4 regions of the Shewanella sp. T24-MNA-CIBAN-0130 genome follow, and region 1 is predicted to be linked to each of the others. Evidence: predicted binding sites of a transcription regulator. Region 1 holds the regulator's gene; each other region holds the start of a gene.
The links. Region 1 encodes sigma-54, which starts transcription at its own class of promoters, with help from an activator protein. Its sites were predicted from a motif close to GTTGGCACGNNNNTNGNNT; they were not measured.
Positions count from the first base shown of each region.

Region 1 (3,219 bases):
TATCGACACAATAATATCCTAGGTCTTCTAATACTCTTAAGGCAACGGATTTCCCTGAACCTGAACGTCCCGATACTATGACAAGTTTCATGCAGTTATAACCCGATAAAGTTCTGTTGCGTTGTGGCTTTTGCGAAGCTGTTTCAATATTTGCTTATCGCTGAGCTTTTTAGCCATACTCGATAACGTGCCTAAATGTTGTTGGCACTGGTCTGCAGGTACTAACAAAGCAAATAAAATATCCACGGGCTGCTTATCAATTGCATCAAAGGCAATGGCTTCTTCACATTTAACAAATATCGCGATGGGGTGATCGATGGTCGTTAATCGACCATGAGGTATCGCAATGCCATTTCCTATACCTGTGCTACCCATTTTTTCTCTCGCTAATAGGCTTTCAAAAACCTCTTGCGAAGACAGGGTTGGATACTGGGCAGCGACTAAATTGCTGATGAGTTCCAGTACTTTTTTCTTACTGCCCGGTGTGGCACAGGTAGTGCATTCCGGCTGCAGAATGGTACAAAGTTCCATCGTTAGTGTTTTGTATACTTCTCTTTGTGTTTAATTACCTGACGGTCGAGTTTATCGATCAGGGCGTCTATTGCAGCATACATATCAGTATTTTCTGACATAGCAAAAATCTCTGCGCCATTAACGTGGATTTTGGCTTCTGCTTTTTGTTGTAATTTGTCTACATGGAGTACAACGTGTACATTATGGATCTGATCGAAGTGTCGTTCAAGCTTTGAAAATTTACCATTAACATACTCACGTAAAGATTCAGTTATTTCGACATGACGTCCAGTCAGATTTATATCCATAGAAAATCCTCCACAACCTTGTAGGTTATAAACTCTTACGTTGGTTTGAGGGCGGGATTAGCATTGCTTCTCGGTATTTTGCAATCGTACGACGAGCAACGTTTATGCCTTGTTCTGCCAGAAGTTGAGCCATTTTACTGTCACTCAATGGTTTTTTCTGGTTTTCTGCGGCAACCAGCTTTTTGATAAAAGCACGAATTGCTGTTGATGAGCATTCCCCGCCATCGTCAGTGCTGACATGGCTAGAGAAGAAGTACTTTAGTTCAAATAGTCCACGTGGGGTGTGCATATATTTTTGTGTGGTGACTCGTGAAATTGTCGATTCATGCATTTCTACTGCTTCAGCAATATCATTTAGCACCATAGGTTTCATGGCTTCTTCACCGTATTCAAAGAAGCCTTGCTGAAATTGCACAATGCAATTTGCCACTTTGAGTAGAGTATCATTGCGGCTTTCGATACTTTTAATAAACCATTTAGCCTCTTGCAAATGGCCTCGAATAAATTGACTGTCAGACTGATTTTTACTGCTTCTAGCCATGGCGGCGTATTGCTGATTAACGCCAATTTTGGGCATATTGTCTGGGTTTAACTCTACAACCCAACGGCCATTTTTCTTTAGTACCGTGACATCGGGAATAACGAATTCGTCATCGGTGGCGGTGATCAATAAGCCTGGACGAGGATTGAGTGATTGGATTAGGGTGATGGCGTCACGTAACTCATTTTCTTTTAGCTTAGTTTTGCGCATCAATAATCTAAAATCACGCCCAGCAATTAAGGTTAAATAGTCTTTGATTAGCAAACGGGCATTATCGATATGGGGTGTGGTGTTAGAGAATTGCGCTAATTGGATCAATAAACATTCACTTAAATCACGTGCAGCAACACCAACGGGATCAAAGTGTTGAATTCGTTTTAATACAGCTTCAACTTCATCTAACTCAACATTTTCGTCACCCATGGCTTCGAGAATATCGTCGGTACTTTGGGTTAAATAACCGCGTTCATCCACGGCGTCGATGATCGCTGTGGCAATGGCAAGATCGGTCTCTGAAAATGGAGTGAGATTTTTCTGCCATTCTAAATGTTCATACAGACCTTCGGTGGTTTCACCTTGAAACGGCATGTCATCATCGCGCATGCTAGCACTACCTGAACCTGACATCGGCGAGGCGGTGTACACTTCATCCCATGTAGTATCCATGGCTAAATCATCCATGGTTTCTTTGGTCATAGATTCTGCTGTGTCGACTGTTGAGGTGTCTTTTTCAATATTGACAATGCTGTTGTCACTGAAGTCTGTATCAGCTTGGTCGCGATTTTCTTTTACGGGGTCTTTTGCTTCAGAAAACTCATCTTCTATTTCAAGTAATGGATTTGAATCCAATGCTTGTTGGATTTCTTGCTGTAGCTCCAATGACGATAATTGCAGTAAGCGAATGGCTTGCTGCAATTGTGGGGTCATGGTTAAGTGTTGACCCATTTTAAGTTGGAGTGACGCTTTCATTTACCGCTTATCCCTAGATGATTTCCATAAAAGTGACAATTTATAAAACTGTAATGGATTGTCACGTACATCAATGATGTTTAACGCTGTTTAGATATCGTTCAATCAAATGAGTTAGATAGACTAAAGGCCCGTAAAGTAACTATAGCTTGAATTGTTCACCTAAGTACACCGCCCGAACTTGTTGATTGCTCAATACCTCATCAGGTGTGCCTTCGGCAATTAAATTACCTTGGCTGACGATATAAGCTCGCTCACAGACATCTAACGTTTCACGTACGTTATGGTCGGTAATTAATACTCCTAGACCTCGGCTTTTAAGTTGTTGAATGATTTTTTTTATGTCGATGACAGAAATCGGATCAACACCAGCAAAGGGCTCATCGAGTAGAATAAATTTTGGATTGGCGGCTAAAGCGCGCGCAATTTCAACACGACGACGTTCACCACCCGATAACGACATGCCTAGGCTGTCTCGAATATGGGTAATATGGAACTCTTCTAATAGATGCTCAAGCTGTTCAATACGTTGGTTTGTACTGAGTTCTTTGCGGGTTTGCAACACGGCCATAATGTTGTCATACACTGTGAGTTTACGGAAAATACTGGCTTCTTGTGGTAAGTAACCAATGCCTTTGCGAGCTCGCAGATGCATTGGATCGTCAGTGAGATCGTCATCATCAATTAAAATTCGACCCTTATCACTTTTCACTAGGCCGACAACCATATAAAAGGTGGTTGTTTTACCTGCACCATTGGGGCCTAAAAGCCCAACAATTTGGCCTGTTTTAACCGTTAAACTGACATCTTTAACAACTTGACGATCTTTATAGCTTTTAGCCAGATTTTCAGCGGTTAAGGTTATTTGGGTCATGGTTTGATCTGCTT
Region 1 is NZ_JBEOPP010000003.1:144,510-147,728, forward strand. It holds gene rapZ (RNase adapter RapZ) at 1-91, opposite strand, end outside; gene ptsN (PTS IIA-like nitrogen regulatory protein PtsN) at 88-531, opposite strand; gene hpf (ribosome hibernation promoting factor) at 534-821, opposite strand; gene AAEZ02_RS02420 (RNA polymerase factor sigma-54) at 847-2,331, opposite strand; gene lptB (LPS export ABC transporter ATP-binding protein) at 2,474-3,205, opposite strand; gene lptA (lipopolysaccharide transport periplasmic protein LptA) at 3,202-3,219, opposite strand, start outside.

Region 2 (3,219 bases), on a different contig from region 1:
ATTTCGTTATTGGCGCTTTTCGATGCTTGGGTTGATTCTTTTAAGGTCACCGTAATAATGTCACCGACGCGATGAGCACGAATATCGGAATACAAGCTTGATGCTTGGCTATCAAGATAAATAGATCCCGTTGCCGCCACTTGTGTCGGTATCGTATCTGGGTATACCGGCGCATAAAAGGGGTCATCTTCAATGGGTTTCTTGGGCGTAGAACTACAGCCAATTAATAACACCATTGACGCTAACGCAATGTATTTAATCATCTTAACGCCTTAGAGATTCTGATTAATATAAGACAGCATTTGATCAACCGCCGAGATCACTTTGGAGTTCATCTCGTAAATACGTTGTCCTTGAATAAGGTTGACCAATTCCTCAGTCACATTGACGTTAGAGGTTTCCAGTGCCCCTTGGCGAATAGAGCCTAAACCGTCTTGGGATGCCGTACCTTGGATAGGCGTGCCACTGGCACCCGTTTCGGTATACAAGTTTTGTCCTAGGGGATCTAAACCTGACGGATTAATAAAATCGGTCATGGTTAACTGGCCAATCACCTGACTAGCTGCAGTACCTGGGGTTTGCACTGACACTTCACCCGATGCGGATACGGTAATACTGGAGGAATCATCGGGAATAGTGATCGGCGGCTGAACCACATAGCCTGAACCTGGGGTAACAATCTGACCGGTATCATCCAAGCTAAACTGACCATTACGGGTATAAGCAGCAGTACCATCTGGCATTTGCACTTCAAAAAAGCCTGAACCTTCAATCATTAAATCTAATGAGTTATCGGTGGTGAGCATGTTGCCTTGGGTAAACATTTTTTGGGTAGCAACAACCTTAGTACCAGCACCAATATTTAAGCCATTGGGTAACTTGCTGTTGTCTGAGCTAATGCCACCGGCTTGATTAACGGTTTGATAAAGTAGGTCTTCAAATACCGCTCGGCTTTTCTTAAATCCGACAGTACTGGCGTTAGCCACGTTATTAGAAATAACCGCAATGTTGGTTTGCTGGGCATCTACACCTGTTTTACTTATCCATAACGCTGGATGCATAATAATTACTCCTAACTAGATTCTCATCAAAGAAGCTGACGCCTTATCAATTTCTTCAGCGTTCTTCATCATTTTGACTTGCATTTCATATCGACGTTGAATATCGATCATGGCGACCATTTCTTGCACTGAATTGACATTACTGCCTTCAACTGCGCCACTGACAACTTCAACCCCGGGGTCCTTTGGCGCATCGCCACCGGCAATCAGGCGGAACAAACCATCTTCACCGCGCATCATGTTCTCGTTACCAGGATTAACTAATTTAATCCTCGCCACTTCTTCAACCACTTCGGCAGTCGCCCCTTGGGGCCTAACTGAAATAATACCGTTGGCCGAAATTTCTACTTTCTCAATGGGGATAGGCAACACAATAGGACCGGAATTGCCCATCACAGGGCGATTGCTGCTATTTAACAGCAAACCGGTACTGTCAAATTTCAAACTGCCTGCACGGGTGTAAGCTTCTGAACCGTCAGCCGCTTGTACGGCAACCCAGCCATCGCCCTTAACTGCGATATCAAGGTCGCGACCTGTGGTTTGAATGGGACCGCCGTTAAAGTTACTGCCGGGGCTTTCCATCATCGCAAATACTCGCGTAGGCAAGCCTTCACCAAAGGCCTGCATTGAACGGGCTTGGACCATGTCAGCTTTAAATCCATCAGTATTGGCGTTGGCAAGATTGTTAGCACTTACTGCTAAGGCATTCATACCTTGCTTTGCGCCACTCATGGCAATATAAAGAAATTTGTCCATTTGTTGCTCCGTCAAACTTTCTGCAAAAACAATTTATATACACAGAATAAGCAAGCATCATGCCAATGAGTTTTAAGGCGGATTATGGAGATGTAATAGATTGAATCAGTTAAGAATTAACATTAACGAATAACTCATGAGTGTCAAAAAAGTATCAAACAACACCAGGGAATAATAACGAGGACTAATAATGAGGACTAATAATGAAGGGGTAAAGGCAAGGTGTTGCCGCAAACGGCAACACCTATCATGACGTGTGGTTAACTTAGCGGATCTGTAATATGGTTTGGTTTAAAGTATTGTTCACTTCAAGGGTACGCGAGTTGGCTTGGAAGTTACGCTGAGCCGAGATTAAATCCACAAGCTCGGTGGTTAACTCAACGTTTGACTGTTCAAGCGCAGAAGATTTTATATCACCAAAGGTACCACTATTGGCCTCTCCCGCTAATGCTGCACCTGAATCGATACTGGCTTTCCAAGACGTATTCCCCACCTGAGTGAGTCCTTGCTCATTGGCAAAACGCACCAAGGCTACTCGTGATAACGGCACCGTTGAGCCATTACTGTAGCTTGCGGTCACTAATCCATCAGCGCCAATACCTACGTTAGTCAATCGGCCAACGGTAATACCATCTTGGGCTAATTTAGTTACTTCAAACGGAGAAGCATACTGGGTTGGATTATCAAACTTTATATTAAGAGTTTGCGTACCATCGGCCTCAGGGCCTAAAGTATTTGCACCCGCAGTGCCTAATGACTCCGTGGTGATCGAAACGGGGTCGCTGCTTATATTGGCACCTACTGAGTTAAAGGTAAGCACGGCACCCGACCATGTTCCTCCTAATCCATCGGGATCAGCAGCTTCTGCCAATGCACTATTATCTTTGGTGCCATCATCATCAGTATCTGTTTCATAACTGCCAGCAACAGTCGTGTCAACAGGCTTTCCATCAACCGCATAAAAGGCCACCCAATTACTTTCGCCAGTATATGAACCCTGCTCAGGCTTAATAAAGTAACTGGTCATAATATGTGACTCACCTAGCGAATCATAAATCGTCACTGAGGTGGAATTATTAAAGGTGTCAGAATCTTTAGGATTAAAGTTAGCTGGATCTAATGCATTCTCTCCCACATTAAGATTCATCTGTATTTCAACGTTTGACGATTTTACTGGGCTGCCCGCTTTATCTGGGATCTCAATGGGTTTGGTGGTGGTTAAGCTCACCGACGTTGAATTACCATCTTCATCAACAGGGAAACCTTGTAAAAAGTTACCTGCTGAGTCAACCATGTAATTGCCTGAATCAACTTTAAATGCACCCGCACGAGTAAATGATTGATCTTTAGTGCCTAATTCTGACGAGGTAACAAAGAAACCCCCTCCACTTATCGCCATATC
Region 2 is NZ_JBEOPP010000045.1:14,518-17,736, reverse strand. It holds gene flgH (flagellar basal body L-ring protein FlgH) at 1-263, opposite strand, end outside; gene flgG (flagellar basal-body rod protein FlgG) at 273-1,061, opposite strand; gene flgF (flagellar basal-body rod protein FlgF) at 1,077-1,817, opposite strand; gene flgE (flagellar hook protein FlgE) at 2,083-3,219, opposite strand, start outside.
Region 2: the regulator sigma-54 is predicted to act here: its motif matches at 1,866-1,884, upstream of flgF (flagellar basal-body rod protein FlgF).

Region 3 (3,219 bases), on a different contig from region 1:
GCTTTTAGGCCCACAATCGTATCAAATCCGGCATCGGTAAGACGGGTGTGAATACGATCGACCGCACCGCCGTTCCAACCGTAGCTGCCAAAGGCACCGGCTTTTTTATCTTTAAAACGCAGGCCGGTGATCTCTTCTAGCATCCCAGCGACTTTCGGCATCATCACATTATTCATGGTAGATGAACCCACTAATATGCCTTTAGAGCGGAACACATTGGCTAAGATGTCATTTTTATCATGGCGGGCCACATTAAAGACTTTAACTGACACCCCAGGATCAACATCGTGGATCCCCTGAGCAATGGCATCAGCCATCATGCGGGTATTATTAGACATTGAATCATAAAAAATAGTGATCCTGTCTTCCTGATAATTATCTGCCCATTGCAGATATTGATGAATAATCTGGGTAGGGTCATCGCGCCACACTACGCCATGGGCGGTGGCAATAATATCAACTGGCAGATTAAAGCTCAGCACCTCGTTAATTTTAGCGGTAACCAGTGAGCTAAACGGAGTTAAAATATTGGAGTAATAACGTAAACATTGGTCCATCAATTCAATCTGATCAACCTCATCGTTAAACAGATGCTCATCGCAGTAATGTTGACCGAATGCATCGTTACTAAACAATACGGCATCCTCGGTTAGATAGGTCATCATACTGTCTGGCCAATGCAGCATAGGCGTTTCAATAAACACCAACTGCTTGCCGTTACCGATATCTAGCGTGTCGCCGGTTTTGACAATATTGAAATGCCACTCTGGATGATGATGTAAGCCAGTAATGGAATCGATAGCATTTTCGGTACAGTAAATCGGGGTATTAGGGATTTTAGCCATCAGAGCCGCTAACGCGCCTGAATGATCTTCTTCAGCATGATTAATAACAATGTAATCAATCTTATCTAGGTCAATTTCCATCTCAAGATTTTGAATAAACTGCAGGCTGAAGCGATGATCAACGGTATCGATTAAGACATTTTTTTGCTCACGGATAAGGTAACTGTTATAACTCGTCCCTTTGGTTGTTTTATATTCAGTGCCATGAAAATCCAATATTTCCCAATCACGTTGGCCAACCCAGTCGATATTACTTTTAATGTGAATTGTCATATTTACACCTGTATTAAATTGAAAAGTTACAAATTCATAAAGTTAAATATTTTAATGCAGACTGCATGCCAACTAGTTAAGTAACTGATTAATTGGGTAATTATTTAAATTAAAGTTTAGTCGTTGTCATATTAACAACTCTAAAAGGTGTCTTAATAACACCCGCGTGTCAAAATGACACGTTCAAGGTAGTGTCCTCTCAAGAGTCTAATAAAGACCTGATCACTGGCCGCCTAGTCTTTGGTCACCCTTACTTGCTTGGCGGTAATGAATCATGGCTAGACCAAGACACATGATAGTGAGCTAGACGAGACTCCTTATGGTAATAACCGTGAGTAAGCAGGCCGCTTTTCTGATGTAAACCTGAAACATTGCTCAGAATTCATTATGTAATGTTAATTATCTAGAGCTCACTCTATTGAAAAAGCCCCCCAATTGAGTACCTGAATAGTCCTAAAATGTATCGCAATAAATGCTGAAAGAGGCTATGTTATTGATTAAAGTAATAGCTTGGCTAATTTGTTAAGCTTGGTCAGCAAGGAGTAGAGTTGCTCGATAATGTGAGGTGATGATATTCCTCATTTTCATTTAACATGTTAAGTGCTGGCAAGTCTCATACAAAGTGCGATGGTTTTTATTGGATTCTAAGGATGATTTACTAAAAAGGCTCAATCTTAGGGAATGTGCTATTCTTTTCTAGAAACGTGTCATTTTTTTGCTAGCGTACATAGACACGATCTCTAGCGCTAGGATAAAAAACTATTGGAATAAGTAGATTTAGCGGGGGTGAAACTAATTACAAGCACAATAGTCATGGGAATTATCATTGCAAGACAACAGCCAAGACAATTTATTGATGATAATCGGTTGAATATACCCACGCTGTGGAACGCTAACACAGCGTCCGGAGATTGATGTTAACTGGCGATGATACCAACGTCGCATGGAATTATTTTTGCTTAAGAAATAAAAGTGTTATCTATGGTGGATGACTAACTTCCGCACAATAAGTTTAGTCGCCAAGAAGTGATCAAGCTTTACCCTAGTCGCTGGCAAATTGAACTGTTATTCAATGAATTTAAAAGTGATAGGATACCGAAAAAAGTTGTTACGCGTCAGCCACTTTTAGTCGAGGGGTTGATCTGGGAGAGCCTGCTGAGTTTGCCGATAAAGCGTGATATCGACCGTGTCGCTCAGCGGCGGTTTAAAATGCAATTATCCCAGCTATAAATGGCCAAAGTAATGCAATCTTGGTTTGAGTGGCTATTAAATCGCTACTAGGAAATTAATCAACAGAAGGTTTATGGAGGGATAACATTTATCACGGCAAATATCTGTCGAGGTTGAGTGTTAAATAATAATATAAACAATGGTTTGTGGTCAGTTCTGGAATATTTAAATGCTTAAAGTCCAGTGTATGTGCTAACAGTAAAATACTGCGATGTGTGCACCACAACTGTATTATAAGGAAATTATTCATTATGCTTAAACTTACATTGGTTTTAGTCACGAAGTTGACCATTCAGAGTAGAGCCTTTGCTGATCTTTTAAAGACGAGTCTAGATTGTGAGACCCGATTTATTAGTAATGAAATGGAACTGGAGAACCTCGATAGAGCATTAAATCCATTATTACTTGTTGATGTGGCTAACCTACCCAATATTGACGATCGTTGTTGGCAAATCCAGTTTGATACGAATCTTTCTCAAGTGCATATCGTTTTACTCAATACTTCTAAAAAATTCGATAAACAAGACTTACTCGATTGGCCAAATTGTTGCGGTATTTTTCCACAATCATCTTCACTGGTTTTATTGCTACAGGGGATGCGAAAAATTCTCGCCGGTGAATATTGGTTACCAAGAACTATGATGTGCCAGTTACTGCAACACTACCGAAAAGAAGATATACATCCTGAACAACCTATGGTCTCCCTCACTCGCCGTGAGTGCGATGTACTTAGATTAGTGACTGAATGTAAATCCAACATTGATATTGCCAATGCACTATTTGTGAGTGAGCACACGGTCAAATCACATCTTTATAAAGTATTTAAGAAAACGGAAGTTAAAAATCGTACCCAGGCAGCGAATTGGGCAAA
Region 3 is NZ_JBEOPP010000017.1:32,180-35,398, forward strand. It holds gene norV (anaerobic nitric oxide reductase flavorubredoxin) at 1-1,118, opposite strand, end outside; gene AAEZ02_RS09335 (LuxR C-terminal-related transcriptional regulator) at 2,600-3,219, shown strand, end outside.
Region 3: the regulator sigma-54 is predicted to act here: its motif matches at 1,173-1,191, upstream of norV (anaerobic nitric oxide reductase flavorubredoxin).

Region 4 (3,219 bases), on a different contig from region 1:
GCACAGCAACCGCAACAATGAAAACGTGTTGCAATAAAAAGCATTCACTAATACATCAACATTAATGGTAACTATGGTTGATATTACGTCATTACAGCGCTGTTAGCTTTAGCTCATAGCGCTGTAATTTACGATATAAGGTCCGCACACTAATATTAAGCTTAATGGCTAATTCTGCTGGAGATCCTTGAAATTGCTGACAGACCTGAGAAAGATATGCGTACTCCACGTCATCGAGTGACATGAGTTCCGTTGCCGTTTTTAGTGTATTTTTGTTATCTGTCGATGTGTGGTTAGGTTGAACGCTTTCAGGTAAATCACTGCTGTGGATAATATCTTCGTTGGCAATCAGTGCCGATTGTTCAATAATATTTTTCAGTTCGCGAATATTACCTGGATATGCATAATGACTGAGCAGATTTAATGCGTTAGCCGAAAACCTTTTATGTTTGTATTCAGAGTACTTTATAAAATGATTTACGAGTCCTGGAATATCATCAAGGCGCTCACGCAACGAGGGTAAGTAAATGGGAAATCCGGCAATGCGGTAATACAGATCGCGTCTAAATTCACCTTTTTCAACCAAATCGAGTAAATTCTTATGGCTGGCGCTGACTAATCGAAAGTCGGAACGTTTTTGTTTTAATCCACCCACGGCGCGATAACATTGGGTTTCTAGCAACCTCAGCAGTTTAACTTGCATGTTCATCGGTACATCGCCAATCTCATCAAAGAATACCGTGCCGCCGTGGGCTATCTCAATCAGACCTTTTTTACTGGTGGTTGCCCCGGTAAAGGCTCCTTTCTCGTAACCAAATAACTCACTTTCGAACAGGTTTTCACTCAGGCCGGTACATTCAATAACCACAAAAGGTTTATCATTGCGGCTACTGGCTTGATGCACCGCTTTAGCGACGAGTTCTTTACCTGCACCGGTTTCACCTTGCAATAGCACCGCAATACTGGATTGAGATGCTCGGTTAATTCTGTTGAGCATTTGCTTAAACGGCGCAGATTGACCGACCATGGTGCCTTTTTTAGACTCTGTTGATGCATAATCAATGGCATCTAAAACCTCCAGATATCCCAATACCTTGCCACTGTTATCTTTAATGGGTTTCATTAAAATATCGCAATATGACTTACCGTGTGCAGTGCTATGAATATGCACGGCATTGGCAGCCCTTGCGGTACTCTGGCATTGTTGCAAAGGACACTCTTCACCGTGTTTATCACAAGGCTCATTACTGTGATGAGATATCTGATGGCATTTACTTTGGCCTAATATGACTTGTGTATCATACGTTTCTAAATAGGCTTGATTAACCGCATGTATAACATAATCTGGCGTAATAAATATTGCCGGTTTATCAATCGCGTTTATCATTGATTGCACAACAGTGGTGTTACTCATTTATCACTCTCGCTTACTGTACACATTAATCAGTTAATCTCTAAAGTGACATTATTAGCGCAATATTTGTCACTACAATGCCATATTTGTCAGTTCATAACCTAGCATGTGCCTCTCGCAAATATCAATGAATTTTAAGTGGCTGATTTTATATATTTTAAATTTGTCGGTGTAATATGGCACAAGCTTTGTATTGATCTTGCTATATGTTTTGTGATTGGACTCGGTCATAGGTTTTTTATAACCCTAAAACTCATTGAGATTAAACGATTTTAAATAGAGGAATAACAATAATGCGCTTAACACACAAACACACACAATCATTGATTAAGGCTAGCCAAATGGCCGGCTTAATCATGCTTATGAGCGTCTCGACGGTAGGACAAGCTGAATCATTAACCGAGCAGCAAGTGCTTGAACAACAGGCCAATCAACGAATTGCCGAATTTAGCCAAGCACTGAAAGGTCATTTAAAGACAGCCATTAAGCAAGGTGGATTAACCAACGCAGTGTCGGTGTGCCAAGCGGTAGCACCTGCAATTGCAGCAGAAAACTCAAAAGAGGGCTGGACACTTACCCGGACCAGTTTGCGAGTGCGTAATCCAGCCAATACGCCCGATGCTTGGGAGTTAACACAATTACAGCAATTTGAACGTGTTAATGCTTCAGGACAGCAAGCTGCTGATAAACCCATTGTGGCGAGTGAGTTTATCGTCAAAGATGGCAAAACACAGTTTCGTTATATGAAGGCGATACCAGCGCAACAATTATGCTTAGGTTGTCATGGTAGTAATATTAATCCTGAGCTGAGTACTTTGATTAACAAAACCTATCCTAATGATAAAGCAGTTAACTTTGCCCTCGGTGATATTCGCGGTGCGTTTTCATTACAAAAGGTTATCAATAATCAAGCCGCATCGGTTACAGCAACAACAAAGCCGTAATCAAAGCTGAAGTAATATAAGCGAAAGACCTAGAAGCGAGGACGCTGCGCGGCTTATAGCAAGAGCCTAGGACGCTTCGCTGCTAGGTGCTAAAGCAAACAGCACAGCGACCCATGGGCTGTTTATGGTGGTGGTTTACGTTAACATTATCCTGCCTTTACGATTCCTTATCAGTCATTTACAAAATGATGTTAACCATTATTGCTAATATTGATCTGAGACTTTATCTAACAAATGCATTGGGTATTTTGTTGGGAGTTAATTGTTATGAGTAAAATCCGTATTGATCCTTTTTATCATCATACTAGTCATGCTATTACCTATGTGGTGACCGATCTTGCTACTCGTCAAAGTGCGATTATTGATCCCGTTTTAGACTTCGATATGGCCTCTGGTACTATAAGTACATGTTTTGCCGATAACATCATTGATCATATCGATAAGCATGGATTTGAAATTGAATGGATTTTAGAAACTCATGCACATTGCGATCATATGTCTGCGGCGTGTTATATCAAGACCAAACGCGGGGGAACAACGGGGATTGGTGAGCACATTACTCAAGTCCAGCACACCGTTAAAAGATTGCTAAATCTCGATGAGAGCTTTCAGTGCAATGGCGAGCAGTTTGATCAACTGTTTACCGATAAAGAACTCATTAAATTGGGTCATTTAACTATTCACATTATGCATACACCCGGACATACACCTGCTTGTGTGAGCTATCTCATTGAAGATGTGATATTTGTCGGTGACACATTATCTACGCCAGAATGGGGTACTGTGAATACTGATTTCCCCAATAGCAGCACGACCACCTTGTATCATTCAATTAACAATATATTAGCGTTACCTAATTGT
Region 4 is NZ_JBEOPP010000018.1:55,537-58,755, reverse strand. It holds gene AAEZ02_RS09755 (NifB/NifX family molybdenum-iron cluster-binding protein) at 1-65, shown strand, start outside; gene AAEZ02_RS09750 (sigma-54 interaction domain-containing protein) at 92-1,414, opposite strand; gene AAEZ02_RS09745 (Tll0287-like domain-containing protein) at 1,708-2,358, shown strand; gene AAEZ02_RS09740 (MBL fold metallo-hydrolase) at 2,626-3,219, shown strand, end outside.
Region 4: the regulator sigma-54 is predicted to act here: its motif matches at 1,590-1,608, upstream of AAEZ02_RS09745 (Tll0287-like domain-containing protein).